Regions from separate parts of the Actinomadura sp. GTD37 genome, predicted to be linked through region 3. Evidence: riboswitches for the same ligand, from Rfam matches in the RefSeq annotation. Region 3 holds a riboswitch; each other region holds the start of a gene.

Region 1 (7,839 bases), on a different contig from region 3:
TCATCGACACCGACCCCGTCCCGACGGTGCTCGCGGACTCCGACGTGCTCGTCGAGGACGGCCGCATCGCCGCAGTCGGCCCAGGACTGCCCGCGCCCCCGGACGCCGAAGTGATCGACGCGACCGGACGCATCGTCATGCCGGGCTTCGTCGACGCCCACCGGCACACCTGGCAGGCCGGAATCCGCGCGATCCTGCCGGACGCCACGCTCCCCGCCTACCTGGAGCGCGTCCTCGGCGAACTGGCGCCCCGCCACCGTCCGGACGACGTGTACGCGGGGACGCTCGCCGGCGCGCTCGAATGCCTCGACTCCGGCATCACGACGCTGGTCGACTGGGCGCACATCCAGCTGGGCCCCGGCCACACGGACGCGAACGTCGAGGCGCTGCGCGCGTCCGGCATCAGGGCCGTGTTCGGCTACTGCTACGGCGGTGGCGGCGACCTCGACGCGCTCGGCGCCGAGACCCGCCGCGTCCACCGCGCGTACTCCGGCGCGCCCGCCGGACCGCTCACCATGGCGATGGCGGCGCTCGGCCCGGAGATCGCGGGCGCGGACCGCGCGCTGGCCGAATGGCGGCTGGCCCGCGACCTCGGGCTGCCGGTCACCGCGCACATGGGCGGGCACGGGCCCGAGAGCGCCGCCCGCGGCCTCGCGTTCCTCGACGAGCACGGGCTGCTGGAGCACCCGACGAACTACGTGCACGCCAACCACTACACCGGCGAGGCGCTCAAGCGGATCGCCGGCAGCGGCGGGACGGCGTCCGTCACGCCCTTCATCGAGGCCGCCCTCGACATGGGCCCGCCGCCGACCGGGCGGGCCCGGGACGCGGGCGTCGCGACCGGGCTCGGCGCCGACACGGTCGCGAGCGGCCCCGGCGACATGTTCGGCGTCATGCGGGCCGCCTACGTCCTGGAGCGCGGACGTCCGGGCGGCGCCGGCCTCGGGTTCACGGCCGCCGACGTGCTGCGGATGGCCACGATCGAGGGTGCCGAGGCCGCCGGGCTCGCGGACGTCACCGGCTCGCTGGCCCCCGGCAAGCAGGCCGACCTCCTCGTGCTCCGCACCGACACGCTCGGCGCGGCGTCAGCCCACGACCCCGTCGCGGCCGTCGTCCTGTCGGCGGACACCCGCAACGTCGACACCGTCCTCGTCGGCGGCCGCGCGGTCAAGCGCGGCGGAGTGCTGCGCGGCCACGACGTCCCGGCACTGCTGGGCTCGCTGGCCGAGTCCGCGGCGCACGTGGCGCACGCGTAAATCCGTCGGGGCCGCGTGGCATGCTGATCGGCGTGGAGTCGGAGATAACCATCCGCGTCGCCGGCGAACTGCTGATGTTCCTGCCGGCCACGCGGCGCGAGCCCGTGACCCGCGTGCCCTGCGACGGGACGTCGACGCTGGGGCACCTCGTGGAGTCGCTCGGCGTGCCGCTGCCCGAGGCGGGCCCGATGACCATCGGCGGCGCGCGGGTCGAACCGTCCGCCCGGCCGGACGGGGGCGACGAGGTCCACGTGGCGGCGGTGCCGCGTCCGCAGCCCGTCCCGCTGGAGCCCGGCCAGGCCGCGCCGCGCTTCCTCCTGGACGTGCACCTCGGCACGCTGGCCCGGCGGATGCGCCTCCTCGGCCTCGACACCGCCTACCACAACGACATGGACGACCCGGCGCTGGTCGTCCAGGCCAACGCGGAGCGCCGCGTCCTCCTCACCCAGGACCGCGGCCTCCTCCGCCGCCGCGCGCTGTGGTTCGGCGCCTACGTCCGCGGCTCCCGGCCGGACGACCAGCTCCGCGACCTCCTCGGCCGGTTCGCCCCCGTCCTCCGGCCGTGGACGCGCTGCACCGCCTGCAACGGCGAGCTGGTCCCGGTCGACAAGAGCGAGATCGCGGGCGACCTGGAGGCGGGGACGCGCCGCAACTACGACGTCTACGGCCGCTGCGCCGACTGCGGGCAGCTCTACTGGCGCGGCGCGCACGGCGGCCACCTGGAGGAGATCGTCCGGGCCTCGGTCCGGCTGGTCGAGTCGGTCCGCGGGACCGAGGCCGCGATTTCGGAGCGTTAGGGAGAGGGGCTGGTTGCGATCGATCTCGTTGTCGTAGGTGCGGCGATCATCGCGGACGGACGGCTGCTCAGCGCGCAGCGGGCCGAGCCGCCGCACATGGCGGGCGGCTGGGAGCTGCCGGGCGGAAAGGTCGACCCGGGGGAGTCGGACGAGGACGCCCTCGTCCGCGAGTGCCACGAGGAACTGGCGATCAAGGTGCGGCTCGGCCGCCGGATCGGCGGCGACTGGCGGCTGAGCGGGCGCAGCCTCCTGCGCGTGTGGACGGCCGAGATCACCGAGGGAGAGCCCCGGGCCCTGGAGCACCTAGCGCTCCGCTGGCTGTCCCCGCACGAGCTCTACGAGGTCGACTGGCTCCCAGGCGACCGCCCCGTCATAGACGTCATCGCCCAAGAGGGCTTCGCCTAGCCCCAGGGCCGCAACCACGCAACGACCTGAGCATGAACGTCCGTAACCTGAGCCGGCAACGACCTGAACGTTGCGATCGCGTCCGAAGGCAGGTTTCGAGCCTGCGAGAAACCTGATCGCGCAGCGAGCCGCCAGGCGAGCCGAAGCGATGCAGCGATCGCCGCTTTGCCCGTTGAAGGAGGGCGCGCCAGCGCCTGACGCCGAGGGCGAAGCGATGAACAGAGCGATCGCCGCTTCGGCCGTTGAAGGAGGGCGCGCCAGCGCCTGACGCCGAGGGCGAAGCAATAAGAACCGCGGGGGCTTCCTGCCGCGCCGCAGGAAGCCCCCGACGCTCGTGGGGGGCGCGAATCAGGTGATTCGGTTGGCGCCCGCGAAGTCGGACCGGTCCGACAGTTTGGAGATCTTCACCACATCGCCGGTCTGCGGGGCGTGCAGGTATTTGCCGCCGCTGAGGTAGATGCCCATGTGGTGGAGGTTGCTGCCGAAGTAGACGAGGTCGCCGGAGCGCAGCTGGCTCTGGGAGACCTTCGTGCCGAGCTGGTACAGGTCGCCGGTGTAGTGCGGCAGGCCGGACTTGCCGACCTGCGCGTAGGCCCAGACGACGAGGCCGGAGCAGTCGAAGCTGCTCGGGCCGGCGGCGCCCCACACGTACGGGGAGCCGAGTTTGCCGTAGGCCTTGCGGGCCATCTTGGCGGGCAGGTCGGAGCCCTTGATGGTCGCGGTGAGGCCGGTGCGCGGGTCGCTGGCGTGCGTGGTGGAGAGCTTGTCGAGGCGTTTCATCACCTCGGCGACCTTGGCCTTCGCCGCCGAGCGCGCCTTCTTGGCGTCGTCCCAGGCCTTCTCGACCCGGGCGGTCTTGGCCTTCGCGTCGCGTTCGGCGGCCTCGGCCCGCTCGATCTGCTTGCGCAGGGCGAGGACGGCGTGCGCCTGGTTCTGCACGAGGTAGGCGCCGTCGGACAGCCCGTCCGGGGATCCGGTCGCGCCGAAGATCGCGTCGGGGGCGCCGGCCATGTAGTTCGCGGCGGCCATCCGGCCGAGCTGCTCGCGGGAGGGGGCGGCCTGGGAACGCAGGGTCTGCGCCGTCTTGGCGGCGTCCCGCTGGGCCTTCTGCGCGGCCTTCAGGTCCACGCGGGTCTTGTTGAACTTCTCGGTGAGGATCTCGGCCTCTTCGTTCAGCGCGTTCAGGCTCTTGCGCAGCCCCTTCTCCGTCGTCGGAGTGGGGTTCGGCGCGGCCACGGCGGCGGCCGTCCGGAACGGCGGTGCGGCGTGGGCGGCGACGGGCGCGGTGGCGCCGAGGCCGATCAGGAGCATGGTCGCCGCGGTGGCGGCGGGCGTGACGCGACGCCGCCGGTGGGGGTCCGGTGCCAAGCCGGTGTTCTCCTCTCCTCGCGCGCCTACCGGGTTAGCTGACGGGTTCGGGCCAGGAGTCGCCCTACGGCGCGCGTCCTGCGACGTGCGTCGATTCACCCCGAGTTGCGTGGGTCCCCGGTTCTCCCCGCGGAGGGGAGATTCGGCGTCCCGGTCGCAGCCCCGTGGGGGTGGGGCTCCGCACGACCGGATCTCGGGCAGATTACAAAGAACGAGCAAAGATGGCGAATCGGAGGCCCGTGTGAAGGCGCGGGAGGCCCTGTGGCGGACGGGACGGACGCGCTCGGGATGGGGCGGCGCACGGCGGCGCGTAGAATGGAGTGCTGCCGCGTTTCTGCGGCGACTCTCCTGAAACCTCACGCAAGGTAACCCGCATGCCCATCTCCACGCGCGACGACCTCCGGAACGTCGCGATCGTCGCCCACGTCGACCACGGCAAGACGACGCTGGTCGACGCCATGCTCTGGCAGTCCGGGGCCTTCCGCGAGAACCAGGACGTCGACGACCGGGTCATGGACTCCAACGACCTGGAACGCGAGAAGGGCATCACCATTCTCGCGAAGAACACCGCCGTCAAGCACAACGGGCTGACGATCAATATCATCGACACGCCCGGCCACGCCGACTTCGGCGGCGAGGTGGAGCGCGGGCTGTCCATGGTGGACGGCGTCGTCCTGCTGGTGGACGCCAGCGAGGGCCCGCTCCCGCAGACCCGGTTCGTGCTGCGCAAGGCGCTCGCCGCCCGGCTGCCCGTGATCCTCGTCGTGAACAAGACCGACCGTCCCGACGCCCGCATCGACGAGGTCGTGGACGAGACGTACGAGCTGTTCATGGACCTCGACGCCGACGAAGGCCAGATCGACTTCCCGATCGTGTACGCGTCCGGCCGCGCCGGGCGGGCCTCGCTCGCCAAGCCCGCCGACGGCGCCATGCCGGACAGCGAAGACCTGGAGCCGCTGTTCTCGGTCATCACCGAGACGATCCCGGCGCCGTCCTACGACCCGGACGCGCCGCTGCAGGCGCACGTGACCAACCTGGACGCCTCCAGCTACCTCGGCCGGATCGCGCTCTGCCGCGTCCACGCCGGGACGATCAAGAAGGGCCAGCAGGTCGCCTGGTTCCGGCACGACGGCAGCGTCGAGCGGGTCCGGATCACCGAGCTGCTGATGACGGACGCGCTCGCCCGCAAGCCCGCCGACGACGCGGGTCCGGGCGACATCATCGCGATCTCCGGCATCCCCGACATCATGATCGGCGACACCATCGCCGACGCCGACGACCCGCGCCCGCTGCCGCTGATCACCGTGGACGAGCCCGCGATCTCGATGACGATCGGCACCAACACCGGGCCGATGGCCGGCCGGGAGAAGGGCACCAAGGTCACCGCCCGCATGGTCAAGGACCGGCTCGACCGCGAACTGGTCGGCAACGTGTCGATCAAGGTGCTGCCGACCGAGCGGCCGGACGCGTGGGAGGTGCAGGGCCGCGGCGAGCTGGCCCTCGCGATCCTGGTCGAGAACATGCGCCGCGAGGGCTACGAGCTGACCGTCGGCAAGCCGCAGGTCGTCACCCGCGAGATCGACGGCAAGCGGCACGAGCCGGTCGAGCGGCTCACGATCGACATCCCCGAGGAGCACCTCGGCGCGGTCACGCAGCTGATGGCGGTCCGCAAGGGCCGCATGGAGCAGATGACCAACCACGGCACCGGCTGGGTCCGGATGGAGTTCCTCGTCCCGGCCCGCGGCCTGATCGGGTTCCGCACCGAGTTCATGACCGAGACGCGCGGCACCGGCATGGCGCACCACGTCTTCGAGGACTACGAGCCCTGGTTCGGCCAGCTGCGCACCCGGCCGTCCGGCTCGCTCGTCGCCGACCGCACCGGCGTCGCCACCGCGTACGCGATCACGAACCTGCAGGAGCGCGGCACGTTCTTCGTCGGGCCGACCACCGAGGTGTACGAGGGCATGATCGTCGGGGAGAACTCCCGCGCCGACGACATGGACGTCAACATCACCAAGGAGAAGAAGCTCACGAACATGCGGTCGTCCACCGGCGACGAGCTGGAGCGGCTCACCCCGCCCCGCAACCTGTCGCTGGAGGAGGCGCTGGAGTTCTGCCGCGAGGACGAGTGCGTCGAGGTGACCCCGGCGAACGTCCGCATCCGCAAGGTCGTGCTGGACGCCAAGGAGCGCGAGCGCACCCGCGCCCGCACCAAGCGCGCCGGCTGACCTTCACCGCCGTGTGAAAGGGGGGCGGCCCCGGGGTTCCGAGAACCCCGGGGCCGCCCTTTCACGTACCGGTCACTTCAGCTGGACGGTCCCGGTCACGTCGGCGGCCAGGCGGAGCTGGTCGCCGTCGCGGAGGGGCGCCTCCACGCCCCGGGGGAGGCGTTCGCCGTTGACGAACGTCCCGTTGGTGGAGCCCTCGTCCCGCACCCAGGCCGTGCCGGACGGGTCGAGCCACACCGTCGAGTGGCGCCGCGACACGTTGTCGTACTGCGTGAACGTGGCCGCCACCGGCGACTGGCCGACGTCCCGGCCGAGCACGAGGTGCTGGCCGACCGAGACCTTCAGCTCGCCCGTGGGGAACAGCACCCGCAGGACGGGCGTGCCCTGCTTCGGCAGGGGCCGAAGGCACGAGTCGCACTGCGCGGCGCCCGGGTTGCTCAGCACCGCCTCGCAGTACGGGCACATGAACGCCGTGCTGTCGGGCGCAGGCCGGCCCTGGTTGTGGTCGTGCGGCAGCAGCGTCGCCTCACGGCCGTGCGGCGGCAGCGGCGGCTGGCCACCGTGCTGGGGACCGCCTTGCGGGGGGCCACCGAGCGGGGGACCGCCGTGGCCGCCGTGCTGCGGGCCGCCGTGCGGAGGCCCACCGTGCTGGGGCCCGCCCTGCGGCGGCTGCCCGTGCGGCTGGGGCGGCGGACCGAACTGGTGCTCGGCCGGCTGCGGAGCGCCGTACTGATCCTGCGGCGGTGCCCCGTACTGGTCCTGGGGGGCGCCGTACTGCTGCTCCTGAGGGGCCCCGTACTGCTCCTGCGGCGGTGCCCCGTACTGGTCCTGGGGGGCGCCGTACTGGTCCTGGGCCGGCTGGGGGGCGCCGTACTGGTCCTGAGGAGGCTGCGGAGCGCCGTACTGGTCCTGAGGGGGCTGGTACTGCTGCTGCTGCTCGCGCGGCTGGTACTGGTCCTGAGGAGGCTGCGGGGGACCCCATTGGTCCTGAGGCTGCTGCTGCGGCGCGCCCCACGGGTCAGCGGGCGGCTGCTGCTGCATCGGGGACTGGCCCCCGTGACCGCCCTGCTGGGGCCCGCCCTGCGGGGGACCGCCTTGGGGAGGCGCGCCGTGCTGTGGCTGTCCGTACTGGTCGGGTGCCTGCTGCTGGGGCGCCGGCGGCCCCCACGGGTCGGCCTGCTGTTGCTGCGGCGCGCCCCACGGGTCGGGCTGCTGGCCGGGCGGGCCCGGCTGCTGCTGCTGGCCGTAGGGGTCGTGGGGCTGCTGCGGCTGGCCGTACTGCTGCTGGCCGGGCTGCGGGGCGCCGTACTGGCCGCCCTGCGGCTGCCCGGGCGGCGGGCCGCCGGGACGCTGCTGGTCGTCGTACCCGCCCGGACCCTGCCGGTGGGCGCCGCCCCCGCCGCGCGCCAGGTTGGCCCCACAGTTCATGCAGAGCAGGTCGCCCTGCTGATGCGGCTCGCCGCAGACAGGACAGTTCAAGGTCGCCATGACACATCCCCCGAGCGCACCCCGGCGCGGTCGAGCCTCGACGTCAGGTGCTCCATGTCACCCCTTCGCGGGATCCCGATGTAGTACACCCGCCTTCCCTCCGGCCCTTCGTCCACGGACACCTGTACTCGGGGCCCTGTTGCTTCTCCAGTCTTGCCGATGTCGGCCAGTGCCCCGTACCGCCGCCGCCCCAGCGGGGACAGCGGCACGACGCGCTGGTTGGCCGACCCCCTCCAGAGTAGGGAGCCGTCGGCGGGGTGTCGCCCCCCCGGATTGAGCCGGTCGACGTACGGTCCG
Region 2 (7,839 bases), 700 kb from region 3:
ATCGTCTCGGCCACCTCGTGGATGCGCGCGACGTCGGCCTTGACGAACACGATCGCAGTGACCACTACACCCTCCCCCTCGGATTCGGACGCTCCGACCCTACCGGGAGGGTCAGCCGCGGCTGAGCGCGGCCAGGCGGTGGGCCGGGCCGGCGCGGCGGGCGAGCAGGGCGAACACCACCCCGGCCGCGAAGCCGTAGATGTGCGCCGTGTAGGCCACGTTGCTCGCCTCGTCGCCGAGCGACAGCCACTGCAGGACGAACCAGTACCCGAGCACCACCCACACCGGCAGCCTGACCACGATGACCGGCGGCACCCAGCTGACGATGCGGCCCCGCGGGTTGAGGATCACGTAGGCGCCCATCACCCCCGCGATGGCCCCGGACGCGCCGATGAGCGGGACGGTCGAGTCCGGCGACGTCCAGGCGAAGCCGTAGACGGCGACGAGCCCGAACAGCAGGTAGCTGAGGAGGTAGCGCCATCGGCCGAGCCGGTCCTCGACGCCCATGCCGACCACGAACAGCGCCACCAGGTTGCCCAGCAGGTGCAGCGCGCCGGAGTGCAGGAACATCGAGGTGAACGCGGCCGTCCAGGGCGCCTTGCCGAAGGTCGCCGGCCCGCACTCGCGCACGATGGCGGTCGGGACGGGCTGCTGGTCGCCGGTGGTCAGCTCCTTGGGCACCGCGCCGTACTCGTAGGTGAAGTGCGCGGCCCTGCACTCGCGGACCCGGTCCTCGCCGTACCAGGTGGCGAAGTTCGACATCGGCGTCAGCAGGAAGACCACGACGTTCGTCGCGACCAGCAGGTACGTCACCCACGGGATGCGGCGCGCCGGCTGGCTGTCGTAGAGGGGCAGTGCCACACGGTCACCTTAGTGGGCGGCCGGACCTCGGAGGCGACGCCTCGTGCCGCCCGTACGGCTTCTCGTAGGCCTTGTCGATCCATTCGCGCAGGCCCTCGGCGCCGTGGACGGGGCACGTCCACGGGCCGCCGACCTCGACCAGCCGGACGCCGGGCAGGTCGAGCCAGCGCAGCACGCACTCCATCTCCTCGGCGGTGGCGCCCGCCGACGGGGGCTCGCCGAGCGCGACGCCGCCGGGCGCCTCGCCCGCGGGCGGGAACACCGTCTCGGCGGTGGCGATGAGCGCGTCCACGTAGGGGCGGGGCTGGGCGTGCGGCGGGACGGTCCCGGCGGCGGCGAGCCGGCCGTAGCGCACGACCGACAGCTCCCAGCCGCCGTCGAACGCGGGCCGGGCGGCCACCAGCTCCGGGAGCCGGGCCAGCGCGGCGAGCCGCTGCCCGCGCGCGGCGGCGCGGACGAACGCGGCGAGCCGGTCGCGCTGGGCGGCGGCCTCCTCGTAGCGCAGCTCGGACGCGAGCCGGTCGATGCGCACCTGGGCGGCGGCCACCACCGGGCGGACGTCGCCCTCCATGACCGAGCGGGCCGTCGCGGCGTGCACGTTGTAGGCGTCGGCGGACTCGCGCCCGTCGCAGGGCGCGCCGCAGCGGCCGATCTCGGCGAGCGCGCACGCGCGGGCCTTGCCGCGCTCGATCAGCCGGAGCGTCAGCCGCTGGGTGCACTGGCGCAGCGGGACGGCCTCCTGCAGCGCGGCGCGGGCCTCCTCGGCCTGGCGGCGGGACGAGATCGGCCCGAGGTAGCGGGCGCCGTCGGCGCGGCACTCCCGCACGATCGACAGCCGCGGGAACGGCTCGACGGTCAGCTTCAGCCAGATCGCCCGCTCGGGGAACTTGGAGCGCCGGTTGTAGCGCGGCTTGTGCTCGGCGATCAGCCGCAGCTCGCGGACCTCGGCCTCCAGCCCGGTGGCGCACACGATCGTCCGGACGTTCTCGGCGAGGCCGACCATCTCCCGGACGCGCCACCGCGTCTCCGAGCCGGTGAAGTAGCTGCGGACGCGCGAGCGCAGGTCGCCGCTCTTGCCGACGTACAGCACCTCGCCCGCGTGGTCCTCGAACAGGTAGACGCCGGGGGTGGACGGCACGTCGTCGGCGAGGTGGCGCTTGCGGCGCTGCTCGGGCGTGGGCGCCTTGGCGAAGCCGCGCATCTCCTCCAGCGAGGTGACGCCGAACGAGCCGAGCCGCTCGATGAGGCCGTGCAGGACCTCCACGGTGGCGCGGGCGTCGGCGAGCGCGCGGTGCGTCGGCTCGTTGGACGTCCGGAAGAAGCGGGCCAGGGTGCCGAGCTTGCAGTTGGGCACCTCGTCCTTGGACAGGACGCGCCGCGCCAGGTCGACGGTGTCGACGACGGGGAACGCGGGCCAGGCGCGGCCGTTCTGGGCGCAGGCCGTCTTCAGGAAGCCGATGTCGAACGGGGCGTTGTGCGCGACGAGCACGCAGCCGCGCGCGAACTCCAGGAACGCCGGCAGCACCGACTCGATGCGCGGCGCCGCCGTGACCATCGCGGTGGTGATGCCGGTCAGCGCGGTGATGAACGGCGGGACGGGGCCGCCGGGGTCGACGAGCGTCCCCAGCTCGCCGAGCTCCTCTCCGCCGCGGACCTTCACCGCGCCGATCTCGGTGATGGCCGAGTCGGCGGCCGAGCCGCCCGTCGTCTCCAGGTCGACCACCACGAAGGTGACCTCGGAGAGCGGGGTGCCCAGGTCGTCCAGGGTGCCCTGGACGGCCTCGGCCCGAGTACCGGCGCCCTGGACACCGTGCGCAGCCGTCATGTGCGCGACCGTAGAGGACCCCACCGACAGAAGCTCGGGCCGCTAGGGTTGGACGCGCCGGCACGTCCCGCCGGGCGGGGGCCGCGGGGGACGGCTCGGGGGAGCCCGGCGCGATTCGTCCGATCGCACGTCCGCCCTTGTCGATCGCCGATTAGACCCGGGGCGGCAGGGAAGACACAGCCCACCGGCGGCGTAGCCCGGAAGGAGCGGGATCATCGACAGCGGCCCCGAAGCGACCCCCGGCTGCGCGGAGTCCGCGGAGAGTCTGGGCAGGCCCCTTCCCGAACCCGTGCGGCAGTCGGTGGTGGAGGCCGCCGCCGACCTGATCGGGTCGCTGCCCGCCGACGAGGTCCCCGCCCCGCTGCGCCGGTTCGCGCGGTTCGAGCGCCGCAAGCGCGCCAAGCTCGCCGGGCAGCACATCGCGGCGGTGCTGGAGAAGGACCCCGGTTTCCGGGCGCGGGTCGCCGGGCCGCTGCGCGAGACGCAGGCCGGCCTCGTGGAGGCGGTCGAGGACGGGCGGGTGCCGCCGGCCGCCGACCCGGTGCGCGTCGCGGTGCTGGCCTACCTGCTGCGCCCGGCGGGCTGGACCGGGCTCGTCGAGTCCGCGCGCGCCGAGTTGGAGCGCTCCGCGACCGCGTCGGAGGAGGAGGCCGCCGAGCGCCGCGTCGCCGCGCTGAAGGACGAGCTGGCCGCCGCCCGCGGCGCGCGCTCCGCCGAGCTGGACAAGCTGCGCGCCGAGCTGCGCGAGACCAAGGCCGAGGTCGCGGAGCTGCGCCGCAAGCTGCACGACGCCCGCACCCGGTTCCGCGCCGCGGAGGAGCGGGCGGGCGAGGTCGCCGCCGGCAGCGAGCTGGAGCTGGCCGCCGCCCGCGAGTCGACGGCGGCGGCCGAGAAGGAGCTGCGCAGGCTGCGCGCCCGCGCGGCGCAGGCGGAGGCGGCCGCGGAGACCGCCAAGCGCGCCGCGCGGGAGGGCCGCAACGTCGACGACGTCCGGCTGCGGATGCTGCTCGACACGCTCGTGGACGCGGCGCAGGGCGTCCGCCGCGAGCTGGCGCTGCCCTCCACGATCGGCCGTCCCGCCGACGTGGTCGGCGGGCAGCCGCACCGGGCGCTGCCGGGCCGGGCCGTGTCCGACGGCGACCCGCAGCTGCTCGACCGGCTGCTGACGCTGCCGCAGGTGCACCTGGTGGTCGACGGCTACAACGTCACGAAGACCGGCTACGGGGAATTGCCGCTGTCGGACCAGCGCAGCCGGCTGGTGTCCGGGCTCGGCGGGCTCGCGGCGCAGACCCGCGCCGAGGTGACGTGCGTGTTCGACGGCGCGGAACTGGACGCGCCGGTGGCGATCGTCGCGCCGCGCGGGGTCCGGGTGCGGTTCAGCGCGCCGGGCCAGACGGCGGACGAGATGATCGTCGAGCTGGTGCGGGCCGAGCCGCCGGGCCGTCCCGTGGTCGTGGTGTCCTCGGACCGGGAGGTCGCCGACGCGGCCCGCCGGGCCGACGCGCGGGCCTGCCCGTCCGCGCTGCTGCTGCGCCGGCTGGCCCGGTCATAAGGAGCCCATAAGGCTTTCATAAGGGACGCGTCGCGCTCTGTGATCATGTCATCACGAATGAGCGACAATGATCGCCGATATCAATCAAAGAGTGACGAATCGGTTGTGACGGTTGTTGCCCGTCGCTAGTGTCATCGGCTGACGTCGTGGACTGAGAGGGGCGAAACGGACCGTGGCCAAAGATCTCATCGGGGCACCAGCGCAGAGGCGTGACCGGAGGGGCGGCAAGGCGGGCAGAGGCGCCTCCCGTCGCCTGGCGGCCGTCGTCTGCCTGAGCCTGACGGCCTCCCTGGCGTCTGTCCCGGTGGTGGCGCACGCCGACCCCAAGCCGACCAGGGCGCAGGCCCAGAAGAAGCTCGACAAGCTCAACGAGCTGATGGACCAAGAGGTCGAGAAGTACAACCAGAACATGGAGAAGCTCAAGGTCGCCAAGAAGAAGTACACGGCGGCGACCAGGGCCAGCAAGCAGGAGCAGACCGCCTTCGAGCAGCAGCGCTCCCGGATCGCCCAGATGGCGGCCGACGCCTACAAGAACGGCGACTCCGCGGACGTGACGGGCTTCGTGGGCAGCAGGGACCCGCAGGCCATCCTCGACCAGGCGGCCGTCTTCTCCCACCTGTCGCACGAGCGCAGCTCCCAGCTCACCCAGTTCCTCGCGACCGCGCAGCGGCTCCGCCGCGAGCAGTCGCAGGCCAAGACGGCCTACGACGAGGTGAAGCAGAAGCAGGACGAGCTCAAGAAGAAGAAGAACGAGCTCGACAAGCAGGTCAAGAAGCAGAAGACGCTGCTGCGCAGCCTCGGCGGCGGCACGTCCTCCGGCGGCGGGGCCTCGGGCGGCGGCGGCACGGGCGGCACCTACAACGGCCCGGCCAGCGGCTCGGCGCGCACGGCGCTCGACTTCGCCTACGCCCAGCTCGGCAAGCCGTACCAGTACGGCGCGGAGGGTCCGGGCTCCTACGACTGCTCCGGCCTGACGATGAAGGCGTGGGCCGCGGCGGGCGTCAGCATCACCCGCACGACCAACTCGCAGTACGCCGCCACCAAGCGGGTGGCCAAGAGCAGCCTCCAGCCCGGTGACCTGGTCTTCTTCAACAGCCTCGGCCACGTCGGGATGTACGTGGGCGGCGGCAAGATGATCCACGCTCCGAGCACCGGCAAGAACGTGCAGATCGTGAGCATCACGTCGGGCTACTACCTCAACGGCTACTACGGCGCCGGGCGTCCCTGACGCCCCGCCGCCGCCCCCCGCGCGGGGCATGACGGAGCTCTCGTCGGCAACGGACCAGGCTTGACCTGGTCCGTTGTTGATTTTGGGGGGGTTTGCCTTCTGTTGGGGCTTTGGTACCTTGTCACCACCCCGGCGCCCTCCAGACGCCGCGGACCCGCGGCGCCCACCAGGCGCTTCGGCCCCACGCGGCGCATCCAGCCGCCGCGTGCCGGCGGCGCGAGCCACGCGCCGCTCCCCCCGGGCGGCACGACCCACGCGCCGCCCCGCGGCACCCGACGGTGCCGCACCGCCAGAGCACGCGGCCTGCACGCAGGCCGCGGCCGGCCCGGCCCACCGTGCGCACGCCCGCAGCGTGCATGGCGCTGAGAGCGCTGCCACGGCGGTTTCCTCCGGACCGGGCATCCGGACGCCCCCCGGCATGGGGCAGGCGTCCGTCCACAACATCAGCGCCGCTCTTTCGCACGCGGGAGACAGGTCCCGCGCCGGGCCCCATCTCGCCCCCAGGATCGCAGCGGCAGCGCCGAATCCGCCGCAGCGCGGAACCGGGGACCCACACCGCCGGAGTCCGGGACACCTCCCGGACGGGCATTCCGGCGACCGGGGTGAATCGGCGCGTCTCTCCCGTTCCGGTGAGAGCCGCCGTAGGGCCACTTCCACGCCCGAACCCGTCAGCTAACCCGGTAGGCGTCTTGGGAGAACGAAGGAGTGAGTTCCGCAGCGTCGCCCGGGCGCGGCCGCAGACGCGGCCGCGTCCCGAGCACCCCTGCGCTCCGCGGGCGGCCCCGCCCGCCGGAGCATCCACATCCGAACCGGCGTGCCCGCAACGGGGCACGCCACCGCCGAGTCCGCGTCCGCCGCGCGCACGCGCGCCGGACGCGGAGCCGGGGACCCATCGTGTCCTTCTCGTTTCGGGGTGAATCGGCCTGCCCGCAGGCCGTAGGGCGGCTTCCACGCCCGAACCCGTCAGCTAACCCGGTAGGCGGCATGGAAGTCGAGGAGACTCCCCCGTGCCAGGCGCGCACCGCAAGAAGACCCCGGGCAGGCCCGAGAAGTCCTCGGGCAGGCACCGCAAGCAGAACTCCCTGACCGTCACCTGGTGGACGACCGGCGGCATCCTCGTCGGCGCCGCCGTCCTCGGCACCGCCGCGGCCACCGCGCAGGCGTCCGTCCTGCCGTTCGGGTCCGCCCCGGCGGCCACGGCGGCCGGCGCCGCCACCGCCCAGAAGGCGGAGCGGAAACCGTCGAAGAGCACGTCCGAAGGCGGGTCCGGCGGCACGTCCAAGGCGGCGCCGGGGAAGGCGCCGGAGGGCGAGCCGAAGGCGGCCGCCCCCAGGAGGGCCGCCCCGCGGGCCTCCGCGTCGCGGCCCACCGCGGCCGAGGCCATCGAGATCGCCAAGTCCCAGGTGGGCGTGCAGGAGGACGGCGGCGGCGAGACCAAGTTCCAGAAGTGGTACATGGGCACCGCCCGCGCCAAGGAGACGGTCGCCCGCGACGGCGGCTCCGTCGGCGGCTACAGCGACGCCCAGTGGTGCGACATGTTCGTGTCCTGGGTCGGCGAGCAGGTCGGCCTCGCCGACCAGGTCGGCAGCGACGCCTGGACGGTCGAGCACGCCAGGTGGTTCCAGGAGCACGGCCGCTGGGGCACCGAGCCGAGGCCCGGCGCGATCGTCTTCTACGCCTGGAGCGGCAGCAAGGCGGTCAAGGACATCCGGCACGTCGGCCTGGTGGTCGAGAAGGTCGACGACGGCACCATCGAGGCCGTCGAGGGCAACACCGGCAACGCCGTCAAGGTCAAGGAGCGCTCGACCGACGACGTCGTCGGCTACGGATACCCCGACTACGGGTCGTGACGGCGCACCCGGCGGCGCGGGCTGCATAGGATCACGCGCATGGAGGACGGCCCCCCGGAGCACGGCGGCCCCGAGCCCGGCGCCCCGGAGCACGGCGGCCCCGTCTCGCGGCGCAGGGCCCTCGCCTTGGGCGCGGGCGGGGCCGCCGCGCTGCTCGCGGGCGGCGCCGGCGTGCTCGGCGCCCGGTCCGGCGGCGGCGCGCCGGACGGCCGCGCGTCCCGGGACGGCGCGTCCACGGCGGCCGGGACGTTCAGCCCCGGCGCCGCCGCCGCCGTCCTCGCCAACCGGACGCGAGCCGTCCGGAGCGGCGACCGCGTCGCCTTCCTCGCCACGGTGAGCGACGCGCCGAAGGCGTTCCAGGACGTCCAGTCCCGCATGTACGACAACCTCCGCAAGCTCCCGCTGGAGGGCTGGCAGGAGCGCCTCTCCGGCACGCAGGCCGTGCACGGGGACAGCGCGGTCGTCCGCGTGGAGATGCGCTACAAGCTGCGGGGGTTCGACAAGGGCCATGTGGCCCGCACCC
Region 3 (7,839 bases):
GGTACCACGTGGCGGAGGACAGGGTCGCGCGGCGGATGGAGCGGGTCGAGCGGCTGGCGCTGATCGGGTTCGGCGAGTGGGACCTCGCGACCGGGGAGGCGGACTGGACGCCGCAGATGCTGGCCAACTACGGCCTCACCCCGGACGAGGTGCCGCAGATGCCGCACGACCTGCCGAAGGCCGTGGCGGACGACGACCTTCCGCTGATGGAGGAGGCCGTCCAGACGATGTTCTCGCGGCGGGAGCCGGTGGAGGCCGAGCACCGCGTGATCGGCCAGGACGGGACGCCGCGGCACCTGTGGGTGTTCGCCGAGCCGGTGCTGGGCGAATCCGGGCTGCCGGTCTCGATCAACATCATCTCGCAGGACATCACCCGGCGGCGGGGGGTGGAGCGGGCGCTGGCCGAGACCCGGCGGCAGATGCTCAAGCAGCAGGCGCGGACGGCGCAGGAGCGCAAGGTGGCGGTGACGCTGCGCCGCGCGATCCTGCCGGACGAGGACGAGGTGGAGCAGCTGCCGGGCCTCGGCATGGCGGTCCGCAGCCTGGCGGCGGAGAGCACCGCCCGCATCGGCGGGGACTGGTTCGCGACGCGGGTGATGCCGGACGGGCGGGCCGTGTTCGCGATCGGGGACGCCGCCGGGCACGGGCTGCCGGCGGCCGCCGCGATGGCGCGGACCCGGAACGGGCTGCTCGGCCTCGCCTGCACGGGGGAGCCGGCGGGACGGCTGGTGGGCTGGCTGAACGAGCTGGTCGGCAACATGGACCCGCCCGCGACGGGGACGGCGATCGTCGCCCATTTCGACCCGTCCCGGCGGGTGCTGGAGTGGACGTGCGCGGGCCATCCGCCGCCGATCCTGGTCAGGGGGACCCATGCGACGACGCTGGAGGTCGTCCGCGACCCGATGCTCGGCGCCATGCCCGGCTGGCAGTACACGACGATCACCACCGAGCTCAGCCCCGGGGACCTGTTGTTCCTCTACACCGACGGCCTGGTGGAGCGCCGGGACGCGGACCTGGACGAGCGCATCGAGCGGCTCACCGTGATCCTGCGGGACTGCTCGGAGCGCCCGGACCGGGTGCTGGACGAGGTCCTCGCCCGCATGGAGCACGACCGGGCCGCGGACGACACCACGCTGTTCGCGCTGCACGTCGAGTGACCTGTCGCACCCGCACCCTCGGATGGCCGCGGAGTGTGATCCGGCACTCACCTGAACCGCGGGGAAGGGCCGCCGAGGGCCTGCCCGCGGCCCCGCGACGGGTGCCGGCCGCCGCCCTCCCGGGGGTTCTTTACCCTTTGGTCATCACGCGGTAAGACCGCGAGGCAAGGGCCTGAGGCCCACTCCGGTGAAGATCGGGAAGACACGGGGGCCCGGCGGTGTTGAAGAATCCTTGGAAGGGCTTTGAGCGGGCAAGACCGAGTTTTGTGGCTCATTTGCTTTTCCTGGGAGGGTTGATACCTTCTATCAGAATCACGCAGCGCACCCCATGCGTTGCCGCCGGCCGTACCGCGTACGGCCGAGGATCGCGGAGCGGTGTCCGCACGCGATGCGCGCCAGAAGACGCGCGCCCCCTCATCGAGATCAGTCGCTGAGATAAATCCGAATAGTCTGCGCCGCCCTGTGCGGTGCGAGGCCGAGTCCGTCCGGTCGGACGACCGGACGGAGCCGGGGACCCAATGTTCCAGGGGTGAATCGGCGCGCCGAGAGTCGCGCCGTAGGGCTACTTCCATGCCCGAATCCGTCAGCTAACCCGGTAGGCGTCATGGAAGACAAGGAGATTCCCTGCATGACCGGTCGTTTCGATCGACTTTCGCTCAACCGCTTCTCGCCCGAGGACAAGGCCGTCGGCGTCGCCGTCAGCGCCGTCGTCGCGGGAGCCGTCGGGCTCGCAGTTCTCAACCCCCTCGCCGGTGGCCGCGCCGAGGCCGAGACCCCGGCCCGCGCGGCGGCGGTCGCCGAGCAGGGCACCGCGTCGAAGGCGTCGTCGGGCATGACCGCCGAGCAGGCCGGCGAGGCCGGCTACAAGGTGCCGCCGCGCGCCGTCCAGGCCACCGAGGTCATCAAGCTGGCCGAGAAGCAGGTCGGCATCGGCGAGGGCAAGGGCAAGCAGACCAAGTTCCACGACTGGTACGTCTCGACCCCGCACGCCAAGGCCACCGCGCAGCGCGACGGCGGCTTCTCGGTCAAGGCGTACAACGGCGCCCAGTGGTGCGACATGTTCGTCTCCTGGCTCGGCGCCCAGACCGGCGTGAAGAACATGGGCTGGGACGCCTACACCGTCCAGCACGCCAGCTGGTTCAAGAAGACCGACCGCTGGGGCCAGAAGGCCAAGCCGGGCGCCGTCGTGTTCTTCGACTGGCAGGGCGGCAACAAGGGCGGCATCGGTGACATCGACCACGTCGGCCTCGTCGTCAAGGACAACGGCGACGGCACCGTGAAGACCATCGAGGGCAACAGCGACGACGAGGTGCAGAAGAAGGTCCGCGACAAGTCCGAGATCGTGGGCTACGGCTACCCCGACTACGCCGCCTGATCCCTCCCGGCAACGACACGACGCGTAAAGACGCGTACGAGCAAGACCTGAAGGCGCCCGGCTCCGGCCGGGCGCCTTCGGGCGTTTCCGGGGCGGTGTCCGCGCCTCCTCGGGGGATGTGTCCCATGCATCCGCTGAAGGCGGGTAATGCGAAGCAATACCAGCCTTTGATCCCCCTTGGACCTCAGTGCGGCGTTCCTGGATAGGAATCCCTCGCAACGCGTCCGACCGGCGCCCGGGGCGCGCCCAGCCCCCGGGGAACTGGCGAAGGGGGATGCCCATGCGGGTGCGCCCGGATGTCAGCGTGGTGGTGATCGCCTACAACGACGCCCGGCGGCTCCCCCGGGCCGTCGCCTCGTCGCTGGCGCAGTCGCTGGGCGGCGTCGAGACCGTGATCGTCGACGACGCCAGCACCGACGGCACCGGCGAGGCCGCCGACCGGCTCGCGGCCGCGCACCCGGGACGGGTCCGGGCCGTCCGCCTGCCGTCCAACTCCGGCGGCTGCGGCCGCCCCCGCAACACCGGGATCGAGGCGTCGTCCGGCCGGTACGTGATGTTCCTCGACAGCGACGACCTGCTGGACCGGCACGCCTGCCTCAACCTGCTCGCCACCGCCGAGGACACCGGCGCCGACATGGTCTCCGGGCTGTGCGACCGGATCTTCCTGGACCTGCCCCGGGGCGCGAAGGGCCGCGTCCGCCCCTGGTACCCCTGGCTCTACCAGCGCAGCGCCGTCTACGAATCGCTGAGCGAGAACCCCCGCCTCCTCTACGACACCCTCTCGACCAACAAGGCGTACCGGCGCGGCTTCCTGGAGGAGCACGGGCTGCGGTTCGTCGAACGGCTGCACTACGAGGACCTGCTGTTCACCGCCGAGGCGTACCTGGCGGCCGAGCGGACCGCGGTGATCCCGCACCGCGTCTACAACTGGCTCGTCCGGCAGCGGGCGGCGGAGCCGTCGATCTCCAACCGGCGGGCCGAACTGGCCAACTTCGCCGACCGGCTGGAGATCCACCGGCGCATCGACATGCTGTTCGCGCTGCGCGGCGCGCACGACCTGCGGCGCGCCAAGGACGTCAAGTTCGTCAACCACGACCTGGTCCTCTACCTGCGGGAGCTGCGCGACCGCGACCCGCGCCACCGGGCCCGCTTCCTCGATCTGGCGGCCGGCTACCTGGCCGAGCTGGACCCGCGCGCGTTCGAGCTGGCCAACCCGCTGCCCGCGATCGCCGCGTACCTGATCCGCGAGGGCGACCACGCGGGGGCGCTCGCCGCCGCCGAGTACCGGACCGCCGAACGCCCCGAGCTGCGCGCGCGGCTGGTGGAGCGGGACGGGCGGGTCTACTGGGGCGCGGGCGGGCCGCGCGGCACGCTGGGCCGCCGGGTCCTGGACGTCACGGGCCTCGGCTTCCACGTCCGGCCCCTGCAGGACCTGCGCCCGGCGAACACGGTGACGCGGCTGGAGATGCGCGGCGACCGCGTGCTGCTGGCCGGGACCGTGCTCAACCCGCTGGGCCGCATCCCCCCGGACGCCGAGCTGGCCGCGACCCTGGAGTTCCGCGACCGGCGCCGCCGCGCCCGCGCGGCGCGGGCCCGCGCCGCCGTCCGGCACGAGGGGGACCGGCTGGTGTGGCGGGCGGAGTTCGACCCGGTCCGCCGGATCAGGCCGATCGGGTTCGTCGACCCCGTCTGGGACGTCCGGCTCCGCGTCCGGGTGAACGGCGAGGACATGGTCACCCGCCTCGCCGAGGGACGCGGATCGCCGCCGCTGGCGGGCGTCGCGCTGCCCGTCCGGCCCCGGCTGACGCGGATCGCCGCCGACCGGCTCCGCTCGTACGTCACGGGCGGCGGGCACCTGGCCTTCGCGCTGGAGACGGCGAACCCGTGGGCGCGGCTCGCCGGGGCCGCCGCGCTCGGCGCCGCCCGGTCGCGGGCGGGACGGCTCGCCTGGCGCCGCGCGCGGGGCCTGGAGAAGTCCGTCCGCAAGCGGCTGACCGCCCGCGAGACCAAGGTCGCCGTGTTCAACCGGGTGCTGAGCCGGCTGCCCGTCCGGGCCGGCCAGGTGGTCTTCGAGAGCCACCTCGGCCGCCACTACTCGGACAACCCGAAGTACATCTACCGGGAGCTGCGCAGGACGCGCCGGCCGGTGACGGCGGTGTGGGCGTACGCGTCCTCCCCGAAGGGGTTCCCGGACGACGCCAGGCTCGTCCGGCGCGGCTCGTGGGGGTACTTCCTGGCGCTGGCCCGCGCCCAGTACTGGGTCGACAACCAGGGCCTGCCCGACGGCCTCCGCAAACGCCCCGGGACCACCTATATCCAGACCTGGCACGGCTCGGCGTTCAAGCTGATGGGCCTCGACCAGCCGGGCCTCAAGAGCGGCCCCGCCGCCGAGAGGGCCCGGCTGCGCCGGATGGTGGAGCGCTACGACTGCTTCCTGGTGCGCTCCGCGCACGACGCCGAGACGCTGTGCGCCGGCCTCGGGGTCCGCTCGGAGCTGCTCCCGGCCGGCTACCCGCGCAACGACGCCCTGGTCAACGGGGTGGACGGCGACCCGGAGCTGGCCGCCGAGGTCGCCTCGCTCCGCGCGTCGCTCGGCCTCGACGGCGGGCGCCGCGCCGTCCTGTACGCGCCGACGTTCGCCACCGGGCCGAAGGGGCGGCCCGTCAGGCTGCTGGAGCCGCCCATCGACCCGGAGGTGTTCGAGCGGGTGCTGGGCGGGGAGTACGTGCTGCTCGTCCGGCCGCACTACCTGTGCCGGGCGAACGTCCCGCCCGGAGCCCGCGCGGTCATGCGGGACGTCGGCGCGGTGCCCGACGTCACCCCGCTGCTGCTCCTCGCGGACGTGCTGATCACCGACCACTCCTCGATCATGTTCGACTTCGCGCTGCTGGACCGGCCGATCATCCTGCACGTCCCGGACGGCCGGGACCTCGCGACCGGCTACTTCGACCTGGAGCTGCACGGGCCCGGGCCGGTCACCCGCGGCGAGGAGGAACTCGTCGCGGCGCTGGCCGGGCTGGACGCGGCGGAGGCCGCCCACGCGGCCCGGCGCCGCGCGTTCGCCGCGCGCTTCGGCGAGCACGACCGGGGGACCGCCGCCCGCACGGTGGCGGACCGCTACTTCCCGGCCGCCGGGCCGGGCCACGGGGCGAGACGCCCGAGCCGCAGGGGGAGCAGGCATGGCCGCACCGCGTGACGTCTTCATCGTGTGCAACAACGCCGACGAGATGGGCGGGCTCCAGCGCTGGGCGCACCACATGGCGCGGCTGCTGGCCGGACGCGGCGACCGCGTCACCCTCGTCGGGATCACCCGCGGGCCGGAGCCCTACCACCACGGCCGCGACGGGTCCTACGCCGTCGAGGTGCTGCACCGCGACTGGCGCGCGCCGGTGCTGGCGTGGCGTCCGCGGAGGCCGGCGGAGCACCTGAACGCGGCGGCGCACGCGCGGGAGATGCGGCGGTCCGCGGCCCAGCGGCGCGGCGCCGCCCGGCTGTCGGAGCTGTTCGCCGCCGCCGGGCCGGGGTCCGTGGTCATCGTGGCTCAGGTGTGGGCGATGGAGTGGGTGCGGCTGGCCGACACGTCCGGGCTGCGGGTCGTGGCGATGAGCCACGAGTCGTACAAGGCCACCCGGAGGTCGACGCGGTACCGGCGGGTCAAGGAGCACTACGCGGACGCGGACCGGATGCTGGTGCTGACCGCCGAGGACGCCGACGCCTGGGCGAGGGACGGCATGACCAACGTCGACCACATCCCGAACCCGCTGCACGTCACGCCGACCGTCCATCCCACGCTGGACCTTCCCGTGGTGGCCTGCGTCGGCCGCCTGTCGCAGGAGAAGGGCGTGGACCTGATGCTGGAGGCGTGGGAGCGGATCTCCGCCCGCCATCCGGAGTGGCGGCTCCACGTCTACGGCAGCGGCCCGGACGAGGAGGAGCTGCGCGTGCGGGCCGCCGGGATATCCGCCTCGGTGGAGTTCCGGGGCGTGGTCGCCGACGTCGAGGACGCGCTCGTCGAGGCGTCGGTCTTCGCGCTGCCGTCGCGCGCGGAGGGCTTCCCGATGTCGGTGCTGGAGGCGATGGCGTACGGGCTGCCGACGGTGGCGTTCGACTGCGCGCCGGGCGTCCGGACGCTCCTCGGGGACGACCGGGGCGGCGTCCTCGTCCGGCCCGGCGACACGGTCGCGTTCGCGGCCGCCCTGGAACGGCTCATCGAGGATCCGGCGGAGCGCCGCGCCCTCGGCGCGGCGGCCCGCGCCTCCGTGCTGCGGTTCCACCCGGACGCCGTCCTCGCCCGCTGGGACCGGCTGTTCGACCTGCTCCACCGGGACCTGGCGCCGGAGGTGCCGGAGCGCCCGCCCGCGCCGGCCGCCGAGCAGGAGGCCGAGCGGGCGGCCGAACCCGCACTGGGGGGTGATTCTTTCTAACAACTGTTTGGTAGAGTTCGCGGCGTGAAGCAGAACGAGTCTCCGGAGGACCGCGCGTTCCGCGCCGAGGTCCGCGACTGGCTCCAGGAGAACCTGTCGGGCGAGTTCGCGCACGCCCGCGGGCTCGGCGGGCCGGGCCGCGAGCACGAGGCGTTCGAGGAACGGCTGGCCTGGGAACGGCACATGGCCGCCGCCGGCTGGACGTGCGTCGGCTGGCCGCGCGAGCACGGCGGGCGCGGCGCCACCCTCGAGCAGCAGGTCATCTTCCACGAGGAGTACGCCCTCGCCGACGGTCCCGCCCGCGTCAACCACATCGGCGAGAACCTGCTCGGCCCCACGATCATCGCGTTCGGCACCGACGAGCAGCGCGCCCGCTTCCTCCCGCCGATCGTGGCGGTCGAGGAGCTGTGGTGCCAGGGCTACTCCGAGCCCAACGCCGGCTCCGACCTCGCGAACGTCCAGACCCGCGCCGAACTGGCCGGCGACCACTGGACGGTCGACGGGCAGAAGGTGTGGACGTCCCTCGCCCTCGAATCGGACTGGTGCTTCGTCGTCTGCCGCACCGAGCCCGGGTCGTCCCGGCACAAGGGCCTGTCCTACCTGCTCGTCCCGATGCGGCAGGACGGCGTGGACATCCGGCCGATCATCCAGCTCACCGGCACCTCCGAGTTCAACGAGGTGTTCTTCGACGGCGCCCGGACCGGCGCCGGCAACATCGTCGGAGCGCCCGGCGAGGGCTGGAAGATCGCGATGGCGACGCTCGGCTTCGAGCGCGGCGTCGCGACCCTCGGCCAGCAGGTCGGGTTCGCCCGCGAGTTCGAGGGCGTCGCCGACCTCGCCCGGCGCACCGGCGCCCTCGGCGACCCGCTGCTGCGCGACCGGC

Evidence for each region. Region 3 has a riboswitch for cyclic di-AMP ahead of ACA511_RS14175 (CHAP domain-containing protein). Riboswitches for the same ligand answer to the same signal wherever they lie in the genome.
Region 1: another riboswitch for cyclic di-AMP. It lies ahead of ACA511_RS31700 (NlpC/P60 family protein); the one in region 3 lies ahead of ACA511_RS14175 (CHAP domain-containing protein).
Region 2: another riboswitch for cyclic di-AMP. It lies ahead of ACA511_RS17410 (CHAP domain-containing protein); the one in region 3 lies ahead of ACA511_RS14175 (CHAP domain-containing protein).

The regions. Positions count from the first base shown of each region.
Region 1 covers NZ_JBGNUS010000007.1:274,415-282,253, reverse strand. Annotated here, with positions in the region: gene ACA511_RS31715 (amidohydrolase family protein) at 1-1,256, shown strand, start outside; gene ACA511_RS31710 (Mut7-C RNAse domain-containing protein) at 1,277-2,053, shown strand; gene ACA511_RS31705 ((deoxy)nucleoside triphosphate pyrophosphohydrolase) at 2,063-2,458, shown strand; gene ACA511_RS31700 (NlpC/P60 family protein) at 2,807-3,826, opposite strand; cyclic di-AMP (ydaO/yuaA leader) riboswitch at 3,834-3,984, opposite strand; gene typA (translational GTPase TypA) at 4,201-6,054, shown strand; gene ACA511_RS31690 (FHA domain-containing protein) at 6,127-7,542, opposite strand; gene ACA511_RS31685 (4Fe-4S single cluster domain-containing protein) at 7,530-7,839, opposite strand, start outside.
Region 2 covers NZ_JBGNUS010000002.1:704,900-712,738, forward strand. Annotated here, with positions in the region: gene ACA511_RS17385 (Lrp/AsnC family transcriptional regulator) at 1-65, opposite strand, end outside; gene ACA511_RS17390 (rhomboid family intramembrane serine protease) at 112-861, opposite strand; gene ACA511_RS17395 (DEDD exonuclease domain-containing protein) at 866-2,686, opposite strand; gene ACA511_RS17400 (NYN domain-containing protein) at 2,976-4,238, shown strand; gene ACA511_RS17405 (NlpC/P60 family protein) at 4,546-5,466, shown strand; cyclic di-AMP (ydaO/yuaA leader) riboswitch at 5,975-6,167, shown strand; cyclic di-AMP (ydaO/yuaA leader) riboswitch at 6,324-6,464, shown strand; gene ACA511_RS17410 (CHAP domain-containing protein) at 6,474-7,316, shown strand; gene ACA511_RS17415 (hypothetical protein) at 7,356-7,839, shown strand, end outside.
Region 3 covers NZ_JBGNUS010000002.1:6,143-13,981, reverse strand. Annotated here, with positions in the region: gene ACA511_RS14180 (PP2C family protein-serine/threonine phosphatase) at 1-1,157, shown strand, start outside; cyclic di-AMP (ydaO/yuaA leader) riboswitch at 1,621-1,774, shown strand; gene ACA511_RS14175 (CHAP domain-containing protein) at 1,786-2,532, shown strand; gene ACA511_RS14170 (CDP-glycerol glycerophosphotransferase family protein) at 2,813-5,728, shown strand; gene ACA511_RS14165 (glycosyltransferase) at 5,712-6,956, shown strand; gene ACA511_RS14160 (acyl-CoA dehydrogenase family protein) at 6,981-7,839, shown strand, end outside.